Regions from separate parts of the Streptomyces sp. NPDC007264 genome, predicted to be linked through region 1. Evidence: riboswitches for the same ligand, from Rfam matches in the RefSeq annotation. Region 1 holds a riboswitch; the other holds the start of a gene.

Region 1 (11,263 bases):
CGGATCCTCCTGCCAGTCGGGTTCGAAGAGACGCACACGGCCGCCGCTCGCCGGGCCGTCGAGCGGGGTGCGGCCGGCCCGGCACAGCTCGGCCACCGCGTCCGGCGGCAGCGGCACACCGACCACACCGCCGGGATTGACCGCGATGCCGACCTGCGGGGGCAGTCCGCGGGCGAACTCCGCGGCGGGCGCGATCGTGTACGACATGTGCGGGCCGACGACCTGGCGGAACTGCTCCTCCGAGCTGAACACCGGCACGTACGCCTGGCCCTCGATGTCCAGGGTGGGCAGGTCGAGGGGACCGCTGTGCGGGCCGCCGCCGTCCGGCAGCGGTACCCAGAGGAAGCTGCGGCCGAGGACCTCGACGATCCGGCCGGCTGCCGAGGGGACGCCGAGCGAGGCGGAGAGCACCTCCTCCAACTCGTTGCCCGGCCATCCGCCGTGCGGATGGGGGTGCGCCTGTGCCGGGAAGTCCGCGGGAAGATCCGCTGGGAAGTCCATCTGCCTACCGCCTGCTCAGAACCGCTGCTGTGGCAGCAAAGGCTAACGCGTGCGCGCCGGCAGCCGGTCAGCCCGCGAAACCGATCCGGCGCAGGGCGTCCGCCGCGTCCCGGTCCAGCAGCACCGCCGAGCCGCAGCCCCGCGGCAGACGGCCCCGCTCGACGGAGCGCAGCAGCCGCCGCATCGCCCGGCGGTGCCTGAGGAAGGCGTACCGCGAGACGCCGCGGCCGCGGCTGCGCTGGCCGGCCAGCGCCGTGTCGGCGCCGACGTCGAGCACGACCAGGTGCAGCGTGCCGCCGCGGCGGCGGGCCTCCCGGGCCAGCCAGCCGCGCACCCATGCCTGGGTGCCGCAGTCGTGCACGACGATCCCCGTGCCCGCGCGCAGCGCGCGGCGCAGGCCCGCGTAGTGGGCCAGACGGACGAGGGGGCGGTAGACCGCGTACGGCAGGACGCCTGCCATACGGGTGTCCCAGCGGTCGCGGGTGTCCTGGGAGTCGATGCGGGTGCCCCGCACGGCGCGCCGCATGAGTGTGGACTTGCCGCTGCCGGGCAGCCCGGTGATCACGACGAGGTCGCCCGCGCGGAAGGTGAGCCCGTGGGGGCTGCGCCCCGCGCGCTCGCGCAGGTCGCGCACCACGGCCGCCCGCAGGGGGCCGCAGGTCTCCAGGGCCCTCGCTCCGGGCTGCTTGCGCACTGTGACGCCCGAGGTCGTGGCGTATGCCGTGGTCCTGTTCACCGTGATCGTCCTCCCTTGGGGCCGGGACGTACCTGTCCCCGTCGAGCGTAAAGAGAAGGTAATGCACGGTGTCTCGCGTTTTCGTGCCCGTACCGCCACAAGCCGGTTACAGATGGGGTCTGCCACCACCGGGTGGGGCGTGCGATGATGAGCGCGCCAACTGCATACCGGCCGCTTGAATCCGCGCGGGAGAGTTCCGGGTACCGACGTGTGCCCGGGCGCCGAAGGAGCAAGTCCCTCCCTTGAATCTCTCAGGCCCCGAACCGCGCGGGCGAGGCACATCTGAAAAGCGGGCCGCCGACCAGTGGCTCCACCCAAGGTGCAAGCCGTGACGACCCCGCGGGAGTCATGGCGAACCTCTCAGGTTCCGATGACAGATGGGGAGGAACGACCCCGTCCTCCCCACGCACGGCTCCGTCCGCGCGGGGGACTCCATCGCCCTGGGAGCACACACCGATGAGCAGCAGCCCCCCGCGTCGTACCGCGCTCGACGCCCTGCATCGTTCGCTCGGCGCGACGATGACCGACTTCGCCGGCTGGGACATGCCCCTGCGATACGGCTCCGAGCGCGAGGAGCACCTCGCGGTCCGTACGAAGGCGGGCCTCTTCGACCTCTCGCACATGGGCGAGATCACGGTCACCGGTCCCGAGGCGGACCGCTTCCTGGACCACGCCCTGGTCGGCAGCATCTCCTCCGTCGGCGTCGGCCGCGCCCGCTACACGATGATCTGCCGGGAGGACGGGGGCATCCTCGACGACCTGATCGTGTACCGGCTGGCGGAGCGGGAGTACATGGTCGTCGCCAACGCCTCCAACGCCCAGGTGGTGCTGGACGCGCTGGTGGAGCGCTGCTCCGGCTTCGACGCCCGGGTGCGCGACGACCGGGACGCCTACGCGCTCATCGCCGTCCAGGGCCCCGAGTCCCCCGGCATCCTGGGGTCCCTGACCGACGCCGACCTGGACGGCCTGAAGTACTACGCGGGCCTTCCCGGCACGGTCGCCGGCGTCCCGGCTCTCATCGCGCGCACCGGGTACACCGGCGAGGACGGCTTCGAACTGTTCGTCGCCCCCGAGCACGCCGAGAAGCTGTGGCAGGCGCTGACCGAGGCGGGCGCGCCCGCCGGCCTCGTCCCGTGCGGGCTGTCCTGCCGGGACACGCTGCGCCTGGAGGCCGGCATGCCGCTGTACGGGCACGAGCTCAGCACCTCCCTGACACCCTTCGACGCCGGGCTCGGCCGGGTCGTGAAGTTCGAGAAGGAGGGCGACTTCGTGGGGCGCGCGGCGCTGCGCGAGGCCGCCGGGCGGGCGGCGCAGAACCCGCCGCGCGTGCTGGTCGGCCTGGTCGCGCAGGGCCGGCGGGTCCCGCGGGCCGGGTACGCGGTCGTCGCCGGCGGCGAGGTGGTCGGCGAGGTCACCTCGGGCGCCCCCTCCCCCACGCTGGGCAAGCCCATCGCGATGGCGTACGTCGACGCGGCGCACTCCGCGCCCGGCACCACCGGGGTCGCGGTGGACATCCGGGGCAGCCACGAGCCGTACGAGGTCGTGGCGCTGCCGTTCTACAAGCGCCGGAAGTAGACACTGGGCGCGGGCCGGACGTGCCCACGGCGCCCCTCCGCCCCGCTCACGAACACCTTCAGCAGTCCCCCACTCACCACCACTCCCGCGTGTACAGGAGAATCCAGGCCATGAGCAATCCCCAGCAGCTGCGTTACAGCAAGGAGCACGAGTGGCTGTCGGCCGCCGAGGACGGCGTCGCGACGGTCGGTATCACGGAGTTCGCGGCCAACGCGCTCGGCGATGTCGTGTACGTCCAGCTCCCGGAGGTCGGTGACACCGTGACCGCGGGCGAGACCTGCGGCGAACTGGAGTCCACCAAGTCCGTGAGCGACCTGTACGCCCCGGTGTCCGGCGAGGTCACGGAGACCAACGAGGACGTCGTCAACGATCCGTCGCTGGTGAACTCGGCCCCGTTCGAGGGTGGCTGGCTGTTCAAGGTGCGCATCACCGAGGAGCCGGCCGACCTGCTGTCCGCCGACGAGTACGACGCCCACATCGCCGGCTGAGGGGCCGTGGCACACATGTCGGTTCTCAACACGCCCCTGCACGAGCTCGACCCCGACGTGGCCGCCGCGGTCGACGCCGAGCTGCACCGTCAGCAGTCCACCCTCGAGATGATCGCCTCGGAGAACTTCGCCCCGGTCGCGGTCATGGAGGCCCAGGGCTCGGTGCTCACCAACAAGTACGCCGAGGGCTATCCCGGCCGCCGCTACTACGGCGGCTGCGAGCACGTCGACGTGGTCGAGCAGATCGCCATCGACCGCGTCAAGGAGCTCTTCGGCGCGGAGCACGCCAATGTGCAGCCGCACTCGGGCGCCCAGGCCAACGCGGCGGCGATGTTCGCGCTGCTCCAGCCCGGTGACACGATCATGGGTCTGAACCTGGCGCACGGCGGGCACCTGACCCACGGAATGAAGATCAACTTCTCCGGCAAGCTCTACGCCGTGGTGGCCTACCACGTCGGCGACGACGGCGTCGTCGACATGGACGAGGTGGAGCGGCTGGCCAAGGAGTCCCGGCCGAAGCTGATCGTGGCCGGCTGGTCCGCCTATCCGCGTCAGCTGGACTTCGCCGCCTTCCGCCGGATCGCGGACGAGGTCGGCGCCTACCTCATGGTCGACATGGCGCACTTCGCCGGCCTGGTGGCGGCGGGCCTGCACCCCAACCCGGTGCCGCACGCCCATGTCGTCACCACCACGACCCACAAGACGCTGGGCGGTCCGCGCGGCGGAGTGATCCTCTCGACGGCCGAGCTGGCCAAGAAGATCAACTCCGCGGTCTTCCCGGGTCAGCAGGGCGGCCCGCTGGAGCATGTGATCGCGGCCAAGGCGGTCGCCTTCAAGGTCGCCGCGTCGGAGGAGTTCACGGAACGGCAGCGGCGGACGCTGGAGGGCGCGAGGATCCTCGCCGAGCGCCTGGTCCGGGACGACGTCAAGGCCGTGGGGGTGGACGTGCTGTCCGGCGGCACCGACGTGCACCTCGTCCTGGTCGACCTGCGCGACTCGGAGCTGGACGGCCGGCAGGCCGAGGACCGTCTCCACGAGGTCGGCATCACGGTCAACCGCAACGCGATCCCGAACGACCCGCGGCCGCCGATGGTGACCTCCGGCCTGCGGATCGGCACGCCCGCCCTGGCCACCCGCGGCTTCACGGCCGAGGACTTCGCCGAGGTCGCGGACGTCATCGCCGAGGCGCTGAAGCCGTCCTACGACGCGCAGGCGCTCAGGACCCGGGTGAAGGCCCTGACCGACAAGCACCCGCTGTACCCCGGTCTGAAGTAATTTCGTACGCTTTCCGTCGTACGGATGTCCGGGGCACCGCGCACACTGGGTGGGTGAGCGCGGTGCCCCGTCTCATGGACCACTCCTCCGTCCCCTCCCCCTCCGGGCGCCTCCCGCCCCCGGAGCCCAGCTCCCACGACGGACAACGGCGTCCGTCGAGACCCTAGGAGACCTTCCGTGGCCATCTCGGTCTTCGACCTGTTCTCGATCGGCATCGGCCCCTCCAGCTCCCACACGGTCGGGCCCATGCGGGCGGCGCGCATGTTCGCCCGCCGGCTGCGCAACGAGGGGCTGCTGGACTCCGTCGGGTCGCTGCGCGCGGAGCTGTACGGCTCCCTCGGCGCCACCGGCCACGGCCACGGCACGCCCAAGGCGGTGCTGCTCGGCCTGGAGGGCGCCTCACCGCGCACGGTGGACGTGGAGACGGCCGACGACCGGGTGTCGGCGATCAGGGAGTCGGGCCGGATCCGGCTCCTCGGTGACCACGAGATCGCCTTCTCCTTCGACGACGACCTGGTCCTGCACCGCCGCAAGGCCCTCCCCTACCACGCGAACGGCATGACCCTGCGGGCCCACGACGCCTCCGGGGCCGAGCTGCTGACGAAGACGTACTACTCGGTGGGCGGCGGCTTCGTCGTGGACGAGGACGCGGTCGGCGCGGACCGCATCAAGCTGGACGACACGGTCCTGAAGTACCCCTTCCGCACCGGCGACGAGCTGCTGACGCTGGCCCGCGAGACGGGCCTGTCCATCTCCTCGCTGATGCTGGAGAACGAGCGGGCCTGGCGCACCGAGGAGGAGGTCCGCGCGGGGCTGCTGGAGATCTGGCGGGTGATGCGGGCGTGCGTGGCGCGCGGCATGTCCCGCGAGGGCATCCTGCCGGGCGGCCTGAAGGTGCGCCGCCGTGCCGCGGTCACCGCCCGCCAACTGCGCGCCGAGGGCGACCCGGTGGCCCGCGCGATGGAGTGGATCACGCTCTACGCGATGGCGGTGAACGAGGAGAACGCGGCCGGCGGGCGGGTCGTGACCGCGCCCACCAACGGCGCCGCGGGCATCATCCCGGCGGTCCTCCACTACTACATCGACTTCGTGCCCGGCGCGGACGAGGACGGCGTGGTCCGCTTCCTGCTCGCCGCCGGCGCGATCGGCATGCTCTTCAAGGAGAACGCCTCCATCTCCGGCGCCGAGGTCGGCTGCCAGGGCGAGGTGGGCTCCGCCTGCTCGATGGCGGCGGGCGCCCTGGCGGAGGTGCTGGGCGGCACGCCGGAGCAGGTCGAGAACGCGGCCGAGATCGGCATGGAGCACAACCTCGGCCTGACCTGCGACCCGGTCGGCGGCCTGGTCCAGATCCCGTGCATCGAGCGCAACGGCATGGCCGCGGTGAAGGCGGTCACGGCGGCACGGATGGCGATGCGCGGCGACGGCTCGCACAAGGTCTCGCTGGACAAGGTCATCAAGACCATGAAGGAGACCGGCGCGGACATGAGCGTGAAGTACAAGGAGACGGCCCGGGGCGGGCTGGCGGTGAACATCATCGAGTGCTAGATCGGTTCGGTGTTCGTCACCGCGGGAGCCCGCCGGCGGAGAGCTGGTGCCGTGTTCCATCGGCCACCGGACGCGCCGTGACCGTGTGCGGCACACTGCTCGGCAGCGGAACTCGCCGCAGCAGTTGATCCCGCCGCGCAAGGATGCCTGAATGCCCCACGAGCTCGTGTCCCACCACATATCGGCGAGCGACTTGTCGCTCCTCGACGTCCTGGAGGGCGCCGGACCCGGATCGGTCGGCCTCCAGGTCACCGATCTCGACAGGCCCGGCTACGAGCGTGTGGCGGACTTCCTCACCGACCACGGGGGGCTGGTCCGCGTTCTGACGCTCCACCCCCACCGGGGGTTCTTCGACCATGGCGACCTGCGGGATGTCGACTTCGCGGCCCGTTGTCCGAACCTCGAGTCGCTGGACGTCAGGCGGGTCCTGTTCGACGGGTCGGTGTTCGTCCATCCCGTCCTGCGGGATCTGCGGCTGAAGCAGTCGAAGTACACCGGCGGCCCCCGGATCTCCGTCGGCGCGGCGCAGCCGCTCGAGGTGCTCGAGGTCGAGGACTGCCACATCGAGGCGGACGTCCTCGCGATCGGTCCGGAATCACGACTCGAGGTCTTCAGGTACTCCCTCGACGAGGACTACGCGGAGGCATGCCCGGATCGCTTCGAGCTGCTCGGCACGCGGCTGGAGGAGATCTACGTCAACGCCTGCTGGGCGTACAGGGTGACCACCAGCACGGCGTCGGAACGGCTCAACCGGCGCCGGACCTTCCTCGCCGGACAGTACGGCAGCGTGACCCACGTGCGCGACGACGGCGACGGGGAAAGGCTCGTCCTCCGGCAGGGACCGCAGGACGACTGACGGGCCGCCCGCGGCAAGCACGGCGGACGGCTGATGCCCGGGACCTTCGGGGCAATCGCGGCCGATGTTCCTCCCGGGGCTACCGGGCGGTAACCGCTCTCTCCTAAGCTGCCGTCAACTCGACGGCAGTGAAGGGGAGTTGACAGGTGCGACTGGTAGGGGCGACAAGACGGCTGGCGGCGCTGCTGGGTGCCGCCGCGATACTGGTGTCGGCAGGGGGCACCGCCCGGGCGGCGGACCCCTCGTTCTCCGGCACGACCGCGATCGGAACGCACAACGCGTACGAGAAGGACAAGTACACGTACTTCGCGCAGGCCCTCGACTCCGGCGCCTCGCTGCTGGAGCTGGACGTCTACGCCGACATCCTCAGCAAGCGCTGGCGGGTCAGCCACAGCAATCCGCTCGGCAACGACAACAACTGCGAGGCCGCGAAGACCCCGGCCGAGCTCTACAGCAAGAGCCGCAACCAGGATCTCGGCAGCTGCCTCGACAACATCGCCGCCTGGCACCAGCTCCACCCCGACCACCGGCCGATCATCTTCAAGGTGGAGATGAAGGTCGGCTTCTACGACAAGGGCGGGCTGGGCCCGGACGAGTTCGACGCGCTGGTGTCCTCGAAGCTGGGGGACATCGTCTACAAGCCGTCGGACCTGCTGGGCGCCACCCATCCGACGCTCGACGCGGCCGCCAGGGCGGGTGCCTGGCCCTCCCGCGACGACCTCCGGGGCAAGGTCATGTTCGAACTCATCCCCGGCACGGTCGAGATGAACAACCCGTTCGACTCCTACTGGACGGACGAGGAGTACGGCGACCACCTGCGCGACCTGTACGCCGCCGGGAACATCTCCAGGGCCCAGGCGTTCCCGGCCGTCCTGGGCGCCGCCGCCGGTGATCCGCGCGCCGGCCGCTACGACGCCTCGATCCGCCCGTGGTTCGTGTTCTTCGACGGGGACGCGGGGTCCTACGTCACCGGCGGCTACGACACGTCCTGGTACGACAGCAGCCACTACATCCTGATCATGACGGCCGCGGCCGACGTGTCGCCGGCCATCTCCTCCACGAACCCGACCGACGAGGAGGTGGCCGCGCGGCTGTCGCTGCTGGCCCGGGACCACGCGAGCGTCATCACCTCCGACTGGTCGGCGAAGTCGGCCTCGGTCCTCAGTTCGGTCGCCGACAGGGGCTGACACGCGCGCCGACGGGGCATACCACCCGTGCCGGATGATTCAGGCATCGGTCCCTGTTTCCCCCCACCAGCACGTCAGGGAGCCCCCATGCTGCGAGGCGCAGACGTCAGCGCGTACCAGTCGTCGTCCTACGACACGGACGGCCTCTCCTTCGTCTTCATCAAGGCGACGGAGGGGCGTTCGTACGTGAACCCCAAGCTCTCCGCCCAGACCAAGACCGCCCGGGACGCGGGCTGTGTGGTCGGGTTCTACCACTTCCTGTGGCCCGGCGACATCACCGCCCAGGCCGAGTACTTCGTCGGCAAGGCCCCGGAGAGGGCGGGGGACCTCCTCGCCGTCGACTGGGAGACGACCGGCGACGGCACCCACGCCGGCAACCCCGAGAAGGACCGCTTCATCCGCAAGGTGAAGGAACTCCGGCCGCACCACCGCGTGGTCCTCTACGCCAACCGCCACTTCTGGCTGAACATCGACACCACCTCGTACGCCGGAGACGGCCTGTGGATCGCCGACTACGTCACCGCGGGCAAGCCCCGTATCAAGGCCGCCTGGCGCTTCCACCAGTACACCTCGAACCCGCTGGACAAGAACGTCGGGAACTTCGCCGGCAAGGCCGCGCTGCACACCTGGGCCACGAGCGCCTGACCGCGGGCGACGTCGCGGCCCCGCTCGTGCGGGCCCGGGTCGCGAGGGCGGCCGGCCGCATCGGACGGCACCGTCATGTCGATGCCGTGCGGTGCGGTTGCCGGGCGTCCGCCCGGCCCGGACCGCCGGAGTCCCCGGCGGACAGCCCTCGGTGGCCGTCGTCGGCGAGCCGACGGTCGAGTACGGTGCGCAGCGCCCGGAAGTCGAGGGGTCTGCCGGCCGCCACGGCACCGACGGGGCGTCCGTCCGCGGTCGCCAGGGCCGCGAAGTCGAACCCCTCGACATCGCCCTGCACGGTCAGGGCGTCGGCGGCCGCGTCGGCGGGATGGCCGGCGATCTGGAGCAGGACACCGTACTGGTCGGTCCACGACCAGGGCACCGCGGTGAACGGTGTGGCGGCGCCGAGCATGTTCCTGGCCACGGCGGCGGCGTGCTGCTGGGCGTGGTTCCACTGCTCGTTGCGCACCCGCCGCCCCAGCAGAGGGTCGGGGCAGCGGGCCACGTCTCCGGCCGCGAAGACGTGCGGACGGCTGGTGGCGCCGTAGGCGTCGACGAGGATCCCGTCGTCCACGTCTATGCCGGCCCGGGCGGCCAGCGTCGTGTGGGGCAGGAGGCCCACCGCCACCAGGACCGTGTGCGCCCGCCAGCTCCGTCCGTCCCGGGCGGTCGCCACCAGGGCGCCGCCCTGCCGGGCCAGGTGCTCGATCGTGACCCCGGTGTGCACCCGGGTCCCGTGCGCCCGGTGCAGTTCCAGGACGGCCCTGCGCACATGTGCCGGCAGCACCCGGCTCAGGGGCTCGGGCGCGGCCTCCACGACGGTGACGTCAAGTCCCGTCGAGCGGGCGCTCGCGGCGACCTCCAGGCCGACCAGTCCGGCACCGATGACCAGCAGCGGTCCACCGGACTCCAGGTCGGCGCGGAGGGCGGCCACGTCCCCGAGGCTGCGCAGCGTGTGCACATGGTCGTGCCCGGCGGCGTAGGGCAGGGTGCGGGCGCGCCCGCCGGTGGCCAGCAGCAGTCGGTCGTACGGCTGCCGGCTGCCGTCGGCCAGTTCGAGGGAGCCGTCGCCGATGCCGGTGACCGCGGTGCCCGTGCGCAGTTCGATGTCACGGTCCCGCCAGACCGTCGGCGCCTTCAGGCGGATCCGCTCGGCCGGTACGGCCCGCTTGAGGAAGTCCTTGGACAACGGCGGGCGCCGGTAGGGCGCGTGGGGTTCGTCGCCGATCAGCAGGACGCGCCCGTCGAAGCCCTCCTCGCGCAGCGTGAGCGCGGCGGTGGCCCCGGCGATTCCCGCGCCGACGACGGCGATGGTGCGGGGCGTGGTCTCAGGCACGGGACGCCTCGGCCATCCGGAAGTCGGCCTTGGCGGCGCCGCAGTCGGGGCAGCACCAGTCGTCCGGGACGTCCTCCCAGCGGGTGCCGGGAGGGATGCCCTCCTCGGGCCAGCCCTCGGCCTCGTCGTAGACGAAACCGCACACCAGGCATTCCCAGACCTTCACGACAGCTCCTCGAAGTCGATCTTCTCGCGCACTCCGCAGTCGGGGCAGCACCAGTCGTCGGGCACGTCGGCCCAGGGTGTGCCCGCGGGGAATCCCTCGCGGGGCGCACCGGCACGTTCGTCGTAGACGTAGTCGCACACGGGGCACTGGTGACGGCTCATCGACGCGCCTCGTGGCGGGCCAGGACCCTCTCCCTGGTGCGGGGGTGGATGTTGGCCCGGGTGACGTCGCCGTCGTAGTGGGCGAGCAGCCTGCGGTCCATCACGCGCCGCCACAGCGGCGGCAGGACGGCGAGCAGGATCATGCCGGCGTATCCGGTGGGCAGTTGCGGGGAGTCGTCGAAGTGGCGCAGCGCCTGGTAGCGGCGGGTGGGGTTGGCGTGGTGGTCGCTGTGCCGCTGGAGGTGGTAGAGGAAGACGTTGGAGGCGATGTCGTCACTGTTCCAGCTGTGCTGGGGGGTGCAGCGCTCGTAACGGCCCGAGGGGGCCTTCTGCCGCAGCAGGCCGTAGTGCTCCAGGTAGTTGACGACCTCCAGCAGGCAGAAGCCGATGACGGCCTGTGCCGCCAGGTACGGCAGCACACCGGGACCGAACACGGCGGTCAGCGCGGCGAAGAGGACCGCCGACATGGCCCAGGCGCCCAGCACGTCGTTGTGCAGCGTCCACGGACTCTTCCCGAGCCGGGCGAGCCGTTCCTTCTCCAGGTGCCAGCCGGAGCGGGCGCTGCCGTACACGGAGCGGGGCAGGAACACCCAGAAGGACTGGCCGAGGCGCGAGCTGGCCGGGTCCTCGGGGGTGGCGACCCGCACGTGGTGGCCGCGGTTGTGCTCGATGTAGAAGTGGCCGTAGCAGGTCTGGGCGAGGGCTATCCGCGCGAGCCAGCGCTCCAGCGCTTCCTTCTTGTGTCCCAGCTCGTGCGCGGTGTTGATGCCGAAACCGGCCACGAGGCCGAGGGTG
Region 2 (11,263 bases), on a different contig from region 1:
GAGAACGTGCCGCTGCCGGTCGCCCGGCAGCAGACCGCGCGAGGCAGTGCCGGCGGAATCATGATCCGGACATCGCCCGGCGTGCCGGACTCCGTCGACATCATGTTCTTCGACGGGCAGGGCGCCGATCTGTCGCAGGCCGGCCAGCGGAAGCTGGACCGGGTGTTCGCGCGGCAGGAGTACCGCCGGGCGTTCCCTGGGGAGATCGGGGACCTGTACTTCCCGTCCAGCGTCTTCGACTCGTACACCGGATCGCTGCTGCGGAGCGTCGACACCACCGGGATCGCCGAGTCGGGCCTCAAGGTCGTGGTGGACGCCTCGAACGGCAGTGCGGGGCTGGTCCTGCCGAGCCTGCTCGGCAAGCTCGGCGTGGACTCGCTGACGATCAATCCCGGTCTCGACGAAGCCCGGCCGACGGAGTCCGCCGACGCGCGCCGGTCCGGACTGGTGCGGCTCGGGGAGATCGTGGCGTCGTCGGGAGCGGCGTTCGGGGTGCGGTTCGACCCCGTCGGCGAGCGGTTGTCCCTCGTCGACGAGAAGGGGCGGATCGTCGAGGACGACCGGGCGCTGCTGGTGATGCTGGACCTGGTGGCCGCCGAGCGACGCAGCGGCCGGGTGGCACTGCCGGTGACCACGACGAGGATCGCCGAGCAGGTGGCGGCGTACCACGGGACGCAGGTCGAATGGACGACCACCTCGCCCGATGACCTCACCCGTGTGGGCCGGGACGAGTCGACCATCTTCGGCGGCGACGGGCGCGGCGGCTTCATCGTGCCCGAGTTCAGCAGCGTCTTCGACGGCACGGCCGCCTTCGTACGGCTCATCGGACTGGTGGCGCGGACGCAGCTCACCCTCAGCCAGATCGATGCGCGGATCCCACGTGCGCACGTCCTCAAGCGCGACCTCGCGACTCCCTGGGCCGTCAAGGGCCTGGTGATGCGCCGTGTCGTGGAGGCGGCGGGGGAGCGCTTCGTCGACACGACCGACGGCGTACGGGTGGTGGAGGCCGACGGGCGGTGGGTGCTGGTGCTGCCCGACCCCGCAGAGGCCGTCACCCATCTGTGGGCCGAAGGGCCCGACGACGCGTCCGCGCAGGCCCTGCTCGACGAGTGGTCGGCGGTCGTGGACAGCGCCGGCCGATAAAACGCACACCACGCGCGCGTGCCGGACAAGTGCCCCCCAGGGTGCCTGTCCGGCACGTCGGTGGGGCCATTCGGAGGTAGCGCACGCGACGTGCGACGATGTGCGGCATGCCGCAGCCGCCCCCCGTTCGGAGCACAACCCCGCCCCCGCGCCCTGATGCCTCCATGTCGTTGCTCACCAACGTCATGGACCACAGCCTGGACGACGGATACGCGGAGGCCGCCGCCCGGAAGACGGCCGACGACGCCGGTGGCATGCCCAGGACGGTCCGGGCCAGACTCGGTCTCGCGGCCGGTCTCGTGCTCGCCGCGGTCGTGGTGACCGTGGGCGCCGCGCAGGCGCGCGTGGCCGCCCCGACGGTCGCCAGGGAACGCCAGGAACTGATCGACCGGATCCAGCGGGAGACCGCGGCCGCGGACAAACTGGAAGGCACCGTCGACAAGCTGCGCGACGACGTGAGCGCACGGCAGCGTGAGGCCCTGAAGAAGGACGGTGGCGGCGACCGAGCGGATCTGGTCGGGCTTCTGTCCGGTGCCGTCGCGGTGCACGGCCCGGGTGTGAAGCTCGTGGTGAACGACGCCGAGGAAGCCAGCACGGGGGGCGGCGGCAACCCGCGTGAGACCTCCGGGTTCTCCGACACCGGACGCGTCCGCGACCGCGACATGCAGCGCGTCGTCAACGGCCTGTGGGAGTCGGGCGCCGAGGCGATCGCGATCAACGGGCAGCGGCTGACCGCCCTGTCGGCGATCAGGGCCGCGGGTGACGCGATACTGGTCGACAACAGACCGCTGGTGCCGCCGTACACGGTGCTCGCGGTGGGGGACGGGCGACGGCTCAGCACCAGGTTCCAGAACAGCGCGGACGGGCTGTACCTGCACGCGCTGCAGGAGAACTACAAGATCCGGACCGGCATCTCCGCCGAGGGCGACGTCCGGCTGCCCGCCGCACCGAGTGTGACCGTACGTACAGCACAGCCGAGCACAGGGAAGGGCACATCGTGATCGCCGTACTGGGCCTCGTCGTCGGAGTCGTGGTCGGCCTGTTGGTCCGACCCGAGGTTCCGGCGGTCGTCGAGCCTTACCTCCCGATCGCTGTCGTGGCGGCGCTCGACGCCGTGTTCGGCGGCCTGCGGGCCATGCTCGACGGCATCTTCGACGACAAGGTCTTCGTGGTGTCGTTCCTGTCGAACGTGGTGGTCGCGGCGCTGATCGTGTTCCTGGGCGACAAGTTGGGCGTCGGCGCGCAGCTGTCCACCGGTGTGGTGGTCGTCCTCGGCATCCGTATCTTCTCCAACGCGGCGGCGATCCGCCGGCACGTGTTCCGGGCGTGAGGGCGATGAGCAACGAGGATCACCGGCCGGAGCCGTCGCAGGCCCCCGAGCACCGGCTGCGCAGGGAGTTGCCGCAGGAGGTCCCGGCACCGGCACCCGGGACCACGCGGACGCCGGACGAGGAGCAGGAGCCCGGGCCGGCGCTGAGCGGCCGCGGGCGTCTGGCGAAGGCCCTGTGGCCGCCGCGCGTCACGCGAGCCCAACTCATCGTCGCCCTCCTGCTCTTCGGCCTCGGCTTCGGCCTGGCCGTCCAGGTCGCCTCCAACAGCGACGGAGGCAGCGCCCTGCGCGGCGCGCGTCAGGAGGATCTTGTGCGCATCCTCGATGAACTCGACGACCGCACGCAGCGTCTTCAGGACGAGAAGCAGGGTCTCGAGCATCAGCGGTCCGAGCTGGAGAACAGCTCGGACCGGGCCGAGGAGGCCCGCAGGCAGACCGACGAGAAGGAGAGGCAACTGGGCATCCTCGCGGGCACCGTGGCCGCACAGGGGCCCGGCATCACGATGACGATCGAGGACACGAAGGGAACGGTCCAGGCGGACATGCTGCTCGACGCGGTTCAGGAGCTGCGCGCGGCCGGCGCGGAGGCCATCCAGGTGAACGGCGTGCGTGTCGTCGCCGACACGTATCTGTCGGATTCCGGCAAGAGCGTGAGCGTCGACGGGAACAAGATCACCCAGCCCTATCGTTTCAAGGTCATCGGCAAACCGCAGGACCTCGAGCCGGCGCTCAACATTCCTGGAGGCGTGGTGCAGACTCTGGAGAAGGAGCAGGCCACGGTCACCGTGGAGCGTTCCGCGAAGATCGTCGTGGACGCCTTGCGAGCGGCGAAGCAGCCTGACTACGCTCGGTCGTCCTCCCAATGAACCGCCGGTGCATGGTGACGGTCCGGCAGGGGCATGAGGTTGCGGGGGGTCGGCGCACCGAATGGGTGGTGCGTGGTGGAAACTGTCTGGTGGATACGGACGTTGTGAAGATGTCCGGGTCGGCCGGTGTATGCAGTCAGGGTTCGTCCTGCCCCACGGGCGGGTCTGTTTCGGTCAAGGGGAATCGCCCGTGAAGTTGTTTGCGAAGTTGTTCGGCAAGAGCGCGCGAGAGGGCGGCGAGAACGCGACCGCCCGCCATCGCGCACAGCCGGGAGAAGCCGAGGGCCAGCGCCCGCTGTTCCGGGACCAGGTCGCCGGGCCGGGTGGCGACATGTCCGGAGGTCAGGGCGCGTCGTCGGTTGACCCCGGCGCTTCCGGCCGCATAGGTTTCGGGGACATGTCGGCCCTGGTGTGTTCGAGGTGCGGTCACCGCAATGCGGAGAACAGCCGCTTCTGCTCCAACTGCGGTGCGCCGCTCAGGGCCGGAGCGGTCCCGGAGCGTGCGTCGGAGACGACCTCCACGATCTCCATCTCGGGCCTGGAGGCATACGACGCGGAGGCGACCGGCCAGACGCCGATGCCGATGCTGTCTCCCGAGGCGCAGGCGGCCGTCGACGCGCTGCCGCCGGGCTCGGCGCTGCTGGTGGTGCGCCGCGGCCCCAACTCGGGCAGCCGCTTCCTGCTGGACGCCGAGCTCACCACGGCGGGCCGTCATCCGCAGAGCGACATCTTCCTGGACGACGTGACGGTCTCCCGCCGGCACGTGGAGTTCCGCCGGAGCCCGGACGGCTCGTTCACGGTCGCCGACGTCGGCAGCCTGAACGGGACGTATGTGAACCGGGAACGGATCGACCAGGTGGCGCTCTCCAACGGTGACGAGGTGCAGATCGGCAAGTACAGGCTGGTCTTCTACGCAAGTCAGCGGGCCATCTGACCCTCCTCCGGACGCCGTCCGGGGGGACCCCCAGGGAAGGTCCATGCTTCAAACACCGAGCGGCGGTGCCGACAGCGGCACCGCCGCGGCGGACGGCGGGCTGATGAGCATCGGCACGGTGCTGAACGTGCTGCGCGACGAGTTTCCCGAAGTCACCGTCTCCAAGATTCGTTTCCTGGAGTCGGAGGGGCTCATCGATCCGCGGCGGACCCCGTCGGGGTACCGCAAGTTCAGTGACCGCGACGTCGAGCGGCTCGCTCAGGTGCTGAGGATGCAGCGGGACCACTATCTGCCGCTGAAGGTCATCCGCGAGTACCTGGACGCCCTGGAGCGCGGCGAGGAGGTACGGCTGCCGTCCCTGGGGCGTCAGCGCGACACCGGCGACGGAGAACTGCTCGGAGAGCTGCTGGGAGACCTCCTGGGCGAGGGCGACCCCGCCCCGGGCGCGCGGATCGGCCGGGACGAGCTGCTGACAGCCGCCGGGATCTGTGCGGAGCAGCTCGCGGAGTGGGAGTCGTACGGGCTCGTCGCGCCGCTGCCGGACGGGACGTACGAGGCGGAGGCGGTCGCGGTGGCCACTCTGGTGGCGGAACTGGGCCGGCACGGGATCGAGCCGCGCCATCTGCGGATGATGAAGGCCGCCGCGGAGCGCGAGGCGGGCCTGGTGGACCAGGTGGTGGCTCCGTTGCGCCGGCACCGCAATCCGCAGACCAGGGCGCACGCCGAGGCACGCGCGAAGGAACTGGCCGCGCTGGTGGTGAGGCTGCACGCCGCGCTGGTGCAGTCCGCCCTGGGTGTGCGCCTGCCCTGAGCCGTAGCGTTCGCCGTCGGCGGATCGGTCGGCCGATCTGTGCCCGACTCCCCAGCCGATCTGTGCCCGACTACCCAAACGTCCCGGGCACGGCCTAGGGTTGCTGTGTGAACGAGCTCGATGTCGTAGGTGTCCGGGTCGAGATGCCCTCCAACCAACCGATCGTGCTCCTGCGTGAAGTGGGAGGCGACCGTTACCTCCCCATCTGGATCGGCCCCGGAGAGGCGACGGCGATCGCCTTCGCCCAGCAGGGCATGGCCCCCGCGCGACCGCTGACCCACGACCTGTTCAAGGACGTGCTGGAGGCCGTCGGCCAGGAGCTCACGGAAGTACGCATCACGGACCTGCGTGAAGGCGTCTTCTACGCGGAGCTGGTCTTCGCCAGCGGCGTCGAGGTGAGCGCCCGGCCGTCCGACGCCATAGCGCTGGCGCTGCGCACCGGAACGCCGATCTACGGCAGTGACGGGGTGCTCGACGACGCCGGTATCGCGATCCCGGACGAGCAGGAGGACGAGGTCGAGAAGTTCCGCGAGTTTCTCGACCAGATCTCACCGGAGGACTTCGGTACGAGCAGCCAGTGACGGTTCCCTGCGGGCCGGGCCGACGGTGTGCGGCGACCGGGGCCCTGGTGGGGGCTGTGCGTATGGGCGGTGCGCATATCGGCGGGGGACGAGACGGACCGAAGACCAGTGCGACGTCCGGCGATCCTTCGCTCGGGCATTCGGCTAGCCTTTCCCCACGGGAGGGCACGGGAAACCACTCCTAGGGTGATTATCACTCGGCGTGCCGAGTGTGGCGATCGTTGACGCACCCCTGGTGACTGCCTACCGTCGAGAAGGCAGGTCAAGGACGGAGGTCGGCGTGAGAAGCAGCGGCGGCGGTACGGCTGGGGGCGCCCCCGGACACAGTCCGGGAGAGAGCGGTCCGTATCCTTCCCCAAGCTCTCGGCTCCGTTCGAGCGGGGGGTACACCCATCCCGGCGGCCCCGCGGGCTCCGCCGCTCAGCGGCCCACGGCCGTGCCGGGCGGTGCGGAAACGGCCACCGAGCAGGCCACCGAGCACATCGGCTACCGCGGTCCCACGGCGTGCGCCGCCGCGGGCATCACCTACCGGCAACTGGACTACTGGGCCCGGACGGGCCTGGTCGAGCCGAGCGTGCGCCCCGCCTACGGATCGGGGACGCAGCGGCTGTACAGCTTCCGGGACGTCGTGGTCCTCAAGATCGTCAAACGCTTCCTCGACACCGGTGTGTCGCTGCAGAACATCCGCGCCGCCGTCCAGCACCTCAGGGAGCGCGGTTTCCGCGACCTGGAGCGGATGACGATGATGAGCGACGGCGCGACGGTGTACGAGTGCACGTCGCCGGACGAGGTGCACGCGCTCCTGCAGGGCGGACAGGGCATCTTCGGCATCGCCGTGGGCGTCGTGTGGCGCGACGTCGAGAACGCCCTGTCGCAACTGCACGGGGAGCGCGTCGACACCGGCGAGACCATCGTCGGCCCCAATCCGGCGGACGAACTGGCGCGGCGCCGCAACCGGGCCGTGTGAGACGCGCCGCCGGCGTCCGTGCCGCGTTGTCAGTGCCGTAGGGCAGCATCGGAGATGTGAGAACCGCGCCCACGATCCTGCATCTCGACATGGATGCCTTCTACGCCTCGGCGGAGCAGGCGGCCAAGCCGAGCCTGCGGGGGAAGGCCGTCGTCGTGGGCGGGCTCGGGCCGCGGGGCGTGGTGGCCACGGCCTCGTACGAGGCGCGGGTCTTCGGGGTCCACTCGGCGATGCCCATGGCCCAGGCGCGCAGGCTCGCGCCGCACGCGGCCTATCTGGTGCCGCGCTTCGGGTTCTACCGCGAGATCAGCGAGCAGGTGATGGGCCTGCTGCGGGACCTGTCGCCGCTGGTGGAGCCGCTGAGCCTGGACGAGGCGTTCGTGGACCTGGAGGCCGGGGGCACGGCCTGGGACGAGGAGTCGGCCCGGCTGACCGGGGTCAAGCTGCGCGCGGACATCCGCGCCGCCACCGGGCTGACCGGCTCGGTGGGGCTCGCCGCCTCCAAGATGCTCGCGAAGATCGCCTCCGAGCAGGCCAAGCCGGACGGACTGGTGCTGATACGGCCGGGCAGCGAGCGCGCGCTGCTGGGCCCCCTGTCCGTGCGGACGCTGCCGGGCGTCGGCCCCGCCACCGGGGACCATCTGAGACGGGCCGGGATCACCACGGTCGACGAGATCGCCGAGGCGGGCGAGGACGAGCTGGTACGGCTGGTGGGCAAGGCCCACGGCCACGCGCTGTACGCCATGGCGCTGGCCCGGGACGATCGGCCCGTGGTGGCCGAGCGGGAGACCAAGTCGGTGTCCGTCGAGGACACCTACGACGTGGACATCCATGACCGGCTCCGGGTCGGCCTGGAGGTGCAGCGGCTCGCGGACCGCTGCGTGCGGCGGCTGCGGGAGGCGGGGCTGTCGGGCCGGACCATCGTGCTGAAGGTGCGGCGGTACGACTTCTCGACGCTGACCCGTTCGGAGACCCTCCGCGGGCCCACGGACGATCCCGCGGTGGTGCGGGAGGCCGCGGCGCGGCTGCTGGACTCCGTGGACACCACGGGCGGCGTACGGCTCCTCGGCGTGGGCGTCAGCGGCCTCGCCGACTACACCCAGGAGGATCTGTTCGCCCAGGCCCACGTGGCCGCGGGAGAGACCGTGACGGAGGAGCCCCCGGGGGCGGAGGGCGCGGAGGGGCCCGCCGAGGAAGAGCCCGCGGCGCTGGCCGAGCGTGTCTGGCGCCCGGGGCACGACGTCCGGCACACGGAGTACGGGCCCGGCTGGGTGCAGGGCAGCGGCCTGGGCCGGGTCACCGTCCGGTTCGAGACCCCCGGCTCGGAGCCCGGACGTGTGCGCACCTTCCGCAGCGACGACCCCGGGCTGGAGCCGGCGGATCCGGTGCCCCTGGTGCCGCGACCGCCTGGGGGCCCGTCCGGGGCGCCCCGAAGACCCGGAGGCGCCGAGCCGGGTGCGGCACAGAACGCGGCCCGGGCTCGGTCGAGGGACGCCCGGGCCCGGTGACGGGCAGGGGTCAGGTCTCGTCCGATCCGGCGAGATGCCCGAAGTCGCGGTCCGCCGGTGCGGGCGGTGCGGCCACGTCCAGGCCGTAGTGGTGGTAGAGCTGGAGCTCCTGCTCGGGGGAGAGGTGGCGTCCGACACCGAAGTCCGGGGCGTCCTTGATCAGAGCCCGGTCGAAGGGCACCCGCAGCGTCCCCTCCACCAGCTCGCTGGGCTCCAGCGGGACGAACGCGTCCCTGCTGAACAGGCCCGTTCGTATGGCCGCCCACTCCGGCACCCCGGTCGCGTCGTCGAGGTAGACCTCGTCGACCGTGCCGATCTTGGCTCCGTTGCGGTCGAACGCCTTGCGGCCGATCAGATTCCGCGGATCGATGTCGGTCTGCACGGTCCCTCCAATGGGTCGCAATGCGGCATCAGCTCTACAAAAGAGCACATTCGGCCATACGGCCACTCGAAGCTTCCGCGGAATCCCCGCTGGTACCCTGGCAAGCGGCTGCTGAACCCGTGCGGGAGAGTCCTCCGGAGCGATCCGGAGGCGCCGAAGGAGCAAATCCTCCCCGGAATCTCTCAGGCCCACGTACCGCACGGACGAGGTCACTCTGGAAAGCAGGGCGGGTGTCGAGGCTCCCGCCCTCACCGACGGTGAAAGCCGGAGCGCCTTGCGGCGGTCCGGTGAAGCTCTCAGGTCGAGATGACAGAGGGGGAGGCCGTCGGGGCACCGTGCCGTGGTGCCCTTCGCAGGTCGTGTCAGACCAGGAGGCCTCCGCAATGACCGCCCACCGCATTCCGCTCGCCGAGCTCGAACAGGGGACGCCCTTCGAGCAGCGCCACATCGGGCCCGACCAGGAGGCGCGGGCCAAGATGCTCGCGCAGGTCGGCTACGGCTCGCTCGACGACCTCACGGCCGCCGCCGTCCCGGATGTGATCAAGAACGCCGACGGCCTGGAGCTGCCGGGCGCGCGCACCGAGGCCGAGGTGCTGGCCGAGCTGCGCTCCCTCGCCGACCGCAACCAGGTCCTCGGCTCCATGATCGGTCTCGGGTACTACGGGACCTTCACGCCGCCGGTGATCCTGCGGAACGTGATGGAGAACCCGGCGTGGTACACCGCGTACACGCCCTACCAGCCGGAGATCTCGCAGGGCCGGCTCGAGGCCCTGCTCACCTTCCAGACCATGGTCGCCGACCTCACCGGCCTGCCGACCTCGGGCGCCTCCCTGCTCGACGAGGGCACCGCCGCCGCCGAGGCGATGGCGCTGTCCCGGCGCATGGGCAAGAACAAGCACGGCCTCTTCCTGGTCGACGCGGACGCGCTGCCGCAGACCGTCGCCGTGATCCGGACCCGTGCGGAGCCGACCGGCGTGGAGGTCGTGGTCGCCGACCTGAGCGACGGCATTCCGGCCGAGATCGCCGAGCGGGAGATCAACGGCGTACTGATCCAGTACCCGGGCGCCTCCGGTGCCGTCCGCGACATCAGGCCCGTCGTCGAGCAGGCCCACGAGCTGGGCGCGCTCGTCACCGTGGCGGCCGACCTGCTCGCGCTGACGCTGCTGGCCTCGCCGGGTGAGCTGGGCGCCGACATCGCCGTCGGTACGACGCAGCGCTTCGGCGTACCGATGGGCTTCGGCGGGCCGCACGCGGGCTACATGGCCGTGCGGGAGAAGTTCGCGCGCAGCCTGCCCGGCCGGCTCGTGGGCGTCTCCGTGGACGCGGACGGGCACAAGGCGTACCGGCTGGCCCTGCAGACGCGGGAGCAGCACATCCGCCGCGAGAAGGCGACCAGCAACATCTGCACCGCGCAGGTGCTGCTCGCCGTCATGGCCGGGATGTACGCCGTCTACCACGGGCCCGAGGGCCTGCGCACCATCGCGCGGCGCACGCACCGGTACGCCGCGATCCTCGCCGCGGGTCTGGCGGCGGGCGGGGCCGAGGTCGTCCACGGCGCCTACTTCGACACGCTCACCGTGCGGGTGCCGGGCCGCGCCGACGCGGTCGTCGCCGCCGCGCGCGAGGGCGGGACCAATCTGCGCCTCGTCGACGCCGACCACGTCTCGATCGCCTGCGACGAGACGACCACACGGGCCCAGCTGGGCGCCGTGTGGAGCGCCTTCGGCGTCGAGGCGGACATCGAGGCGCTGGACGCGGGCGCCGCGGACGCGCTCCCGCAGGCGCTGGCGCGCACCGACGACTACCTCACGCACCCGGTCTTCCACCAGTACCGCTCCGAGACGGCCATGCTGCGCTACCTGCGCCGGCTCGCCGACCGCGACTACGCCCTCGACCGCGGCATGATCCCGCTGGGCTCCTGCACCATGAAGCTCAACGCGACCACGGAGATGGAGCCGGTCACCTGGCCGGAGTTCGGGCAGCTGCACCCCTTCGCGCCCGCCGAGCAGGCGCAGGGCTACCTCACGCTCATCCACGAGCTGGAGGAGCGCCTCGCCGAGGTCACCGGGTACGACAAGGTCTCCCTGCAGCCCAACGCCGGCTCGCAGGGCGAGCTGGCCGGCCTGCTCGCCGTGCGCGGCTACCACCGGGCCAACGGCGACGACCGGCGCACCGTCTGCCTCATCCCCTCCTCCGCCCACGGCACCAACGCCGCGAGCGCCGCCATGGCGGGGATGAGGGTCGTGGTGGTGAGGACCGCGGAGGACGGCGAGATCGACGTCGAGGACCTGCGGGCCAAGATCGAGCAGCACCGCGACGAGCTGGCGGTGCTGATGATCACGTACCCCTCCACGCACGGTGCGTTCGAGGAGCACGTCGCCGACATCTGTGCGACCGTGCACGAGGCCGGCGGACAGGTGTACGTCGACGGGGCCAACCTCAACGCGCTGGTCGGCCTCGCCAAGCCGGGCCACTTCGGGGGCGACGTCTCGCACCTCAACCTGCACAAGACGTTCTGCATCCCGCACGGCGGCGGCGGTCCGGGCGTCGGGCCGGTCGGCGTGCGCGCCCACCTGGCGCCGTACCTGCCGAACCACCCGCTGCAGCCCGCGGCCGGCCCGGAGACGGGCGTCGGCCCGATCTCGGCCGCCCCGTGGGGTTCCGCGGCCATCCTGCCGATCTCGTGGGCGTACGTCCGGCTCATGGGCGGTGAGGGCCTCAAGCACGCCACACAGGTGGCC

The links. A riboswitch is a leader RNA that binds a small molecule or an ion and turns the genes downstream of it on or off. The one in region 1 is predicted to bind glycine.
Region 2: it holds a riboswitch for glycine, as region 1 does, so the genes downstream of both, gcvP (aminomethyl-transferring glycine dehydrogenase) here and gcvT (glycine cleavage system aminomethyltransferase GcvT) in region 1, are expected to answer to the same signal.

What each region holds. Positions count from the first base shown of each region.
Region 1 covers NZ_JBIAFD010000007.1:141,104-152,366, reverse strand. Annotated here, with positions in the region: gene ACFYMU_RS14125 (enhanced serine sensitivity protein SseB) at 1-501, opposite strand, end outside; gene ACFYMU_RS14120 (AAA family ATPase) at 569-1,237, opposite strand; glycine riboswitch at 1,414-1,513, shown strand; gene gcvT (glycine cleavage system aminomethyltransferase GcvT) at 1,694-2,812, shown strand; gene gcvH (glycine cleavage system protein GcvH) at 2,923-3,300, shown strand; gene glyA (serine hydroxymethyltransferase) at 3,316-4,575, shown strand; gene ACFYMU_RS14100 (L-serine ammonia-lyase) at 4,753-6,120, shown strand; gene ACFYMU_RS14095 (hypothetical protein) at 6,272-6,976, shown strand; gene ACFYMU_RS14090 (phosphatidylinositol-specific phospholipase C domain-containing protein) at 7,123-8,163, shown strand; gene ACFYMU_RS14085 (glycoside hydrolase family 25 protein) at 8,251-8,808, shown strand; gene ACFYMU_RS14080 (NAD(P)/FAD-dependent oxidoreductase) at 8,882-10,141, opposite strand; gene ACFYMU_RS14075 (rubredoxin) at 10,134-10,307, opposite strand; gene ACFYMU_RS14070 (rubredoxin) at 10,304-10,468, opposite strand; gene ACFYMU_RS14065 (alkane 1-monooxygenase) at 10,465-11,263, opposite strand, start outside.
Region 2 covers NZ_JBIAFD010000016.1:2,328-13,590, forward strand. Annotated here, with positions in the region: gene ACFYMU_RS24930 (sugar phosphate nucleotidyltransferase) at 1-1,143, shown strand, start outside; gene ACFYMU_RS24935 (DUF881 domain-containing protein) at 1,242-2,144, shown strand; gene ACFYMU_RS24940 (small basic family protein) at 2,141-2,473, shown strand; gene ACFYMU_RS24945 (DUF881 domain-containing protein) at 2,479-3,339, shown strand; gene ACFYMU_RS24950 (FHA domain-containing protein) at 3,401-4,273, shown strand; gene ACFYMU_RS24955 (MerR family transcriptional regulator) at 4,317-5,084, shown strand; gene ACFYMU_RS24960 (bifunctional nuclease family protein) at 5,192-5,665, shown strand; gene ACFYMU_RS24965 (MerR family transcriptional regulator) at 5,946-6,632, shown strand; gene ACFYMU_RS24970 (DNA polymerase IV) at 6,689-8,140, shown strand; gene ACFYMU_RS24975 (PRC-barrel domain-containing protein) at 8,151-8,522, opposite strand; glycine riboswitch at 8,635-8,730, shown strand; gene gcvP (aminomethyl-transferring glycine dehydrogenase) at 8,906-11,263, shown strand, end outside.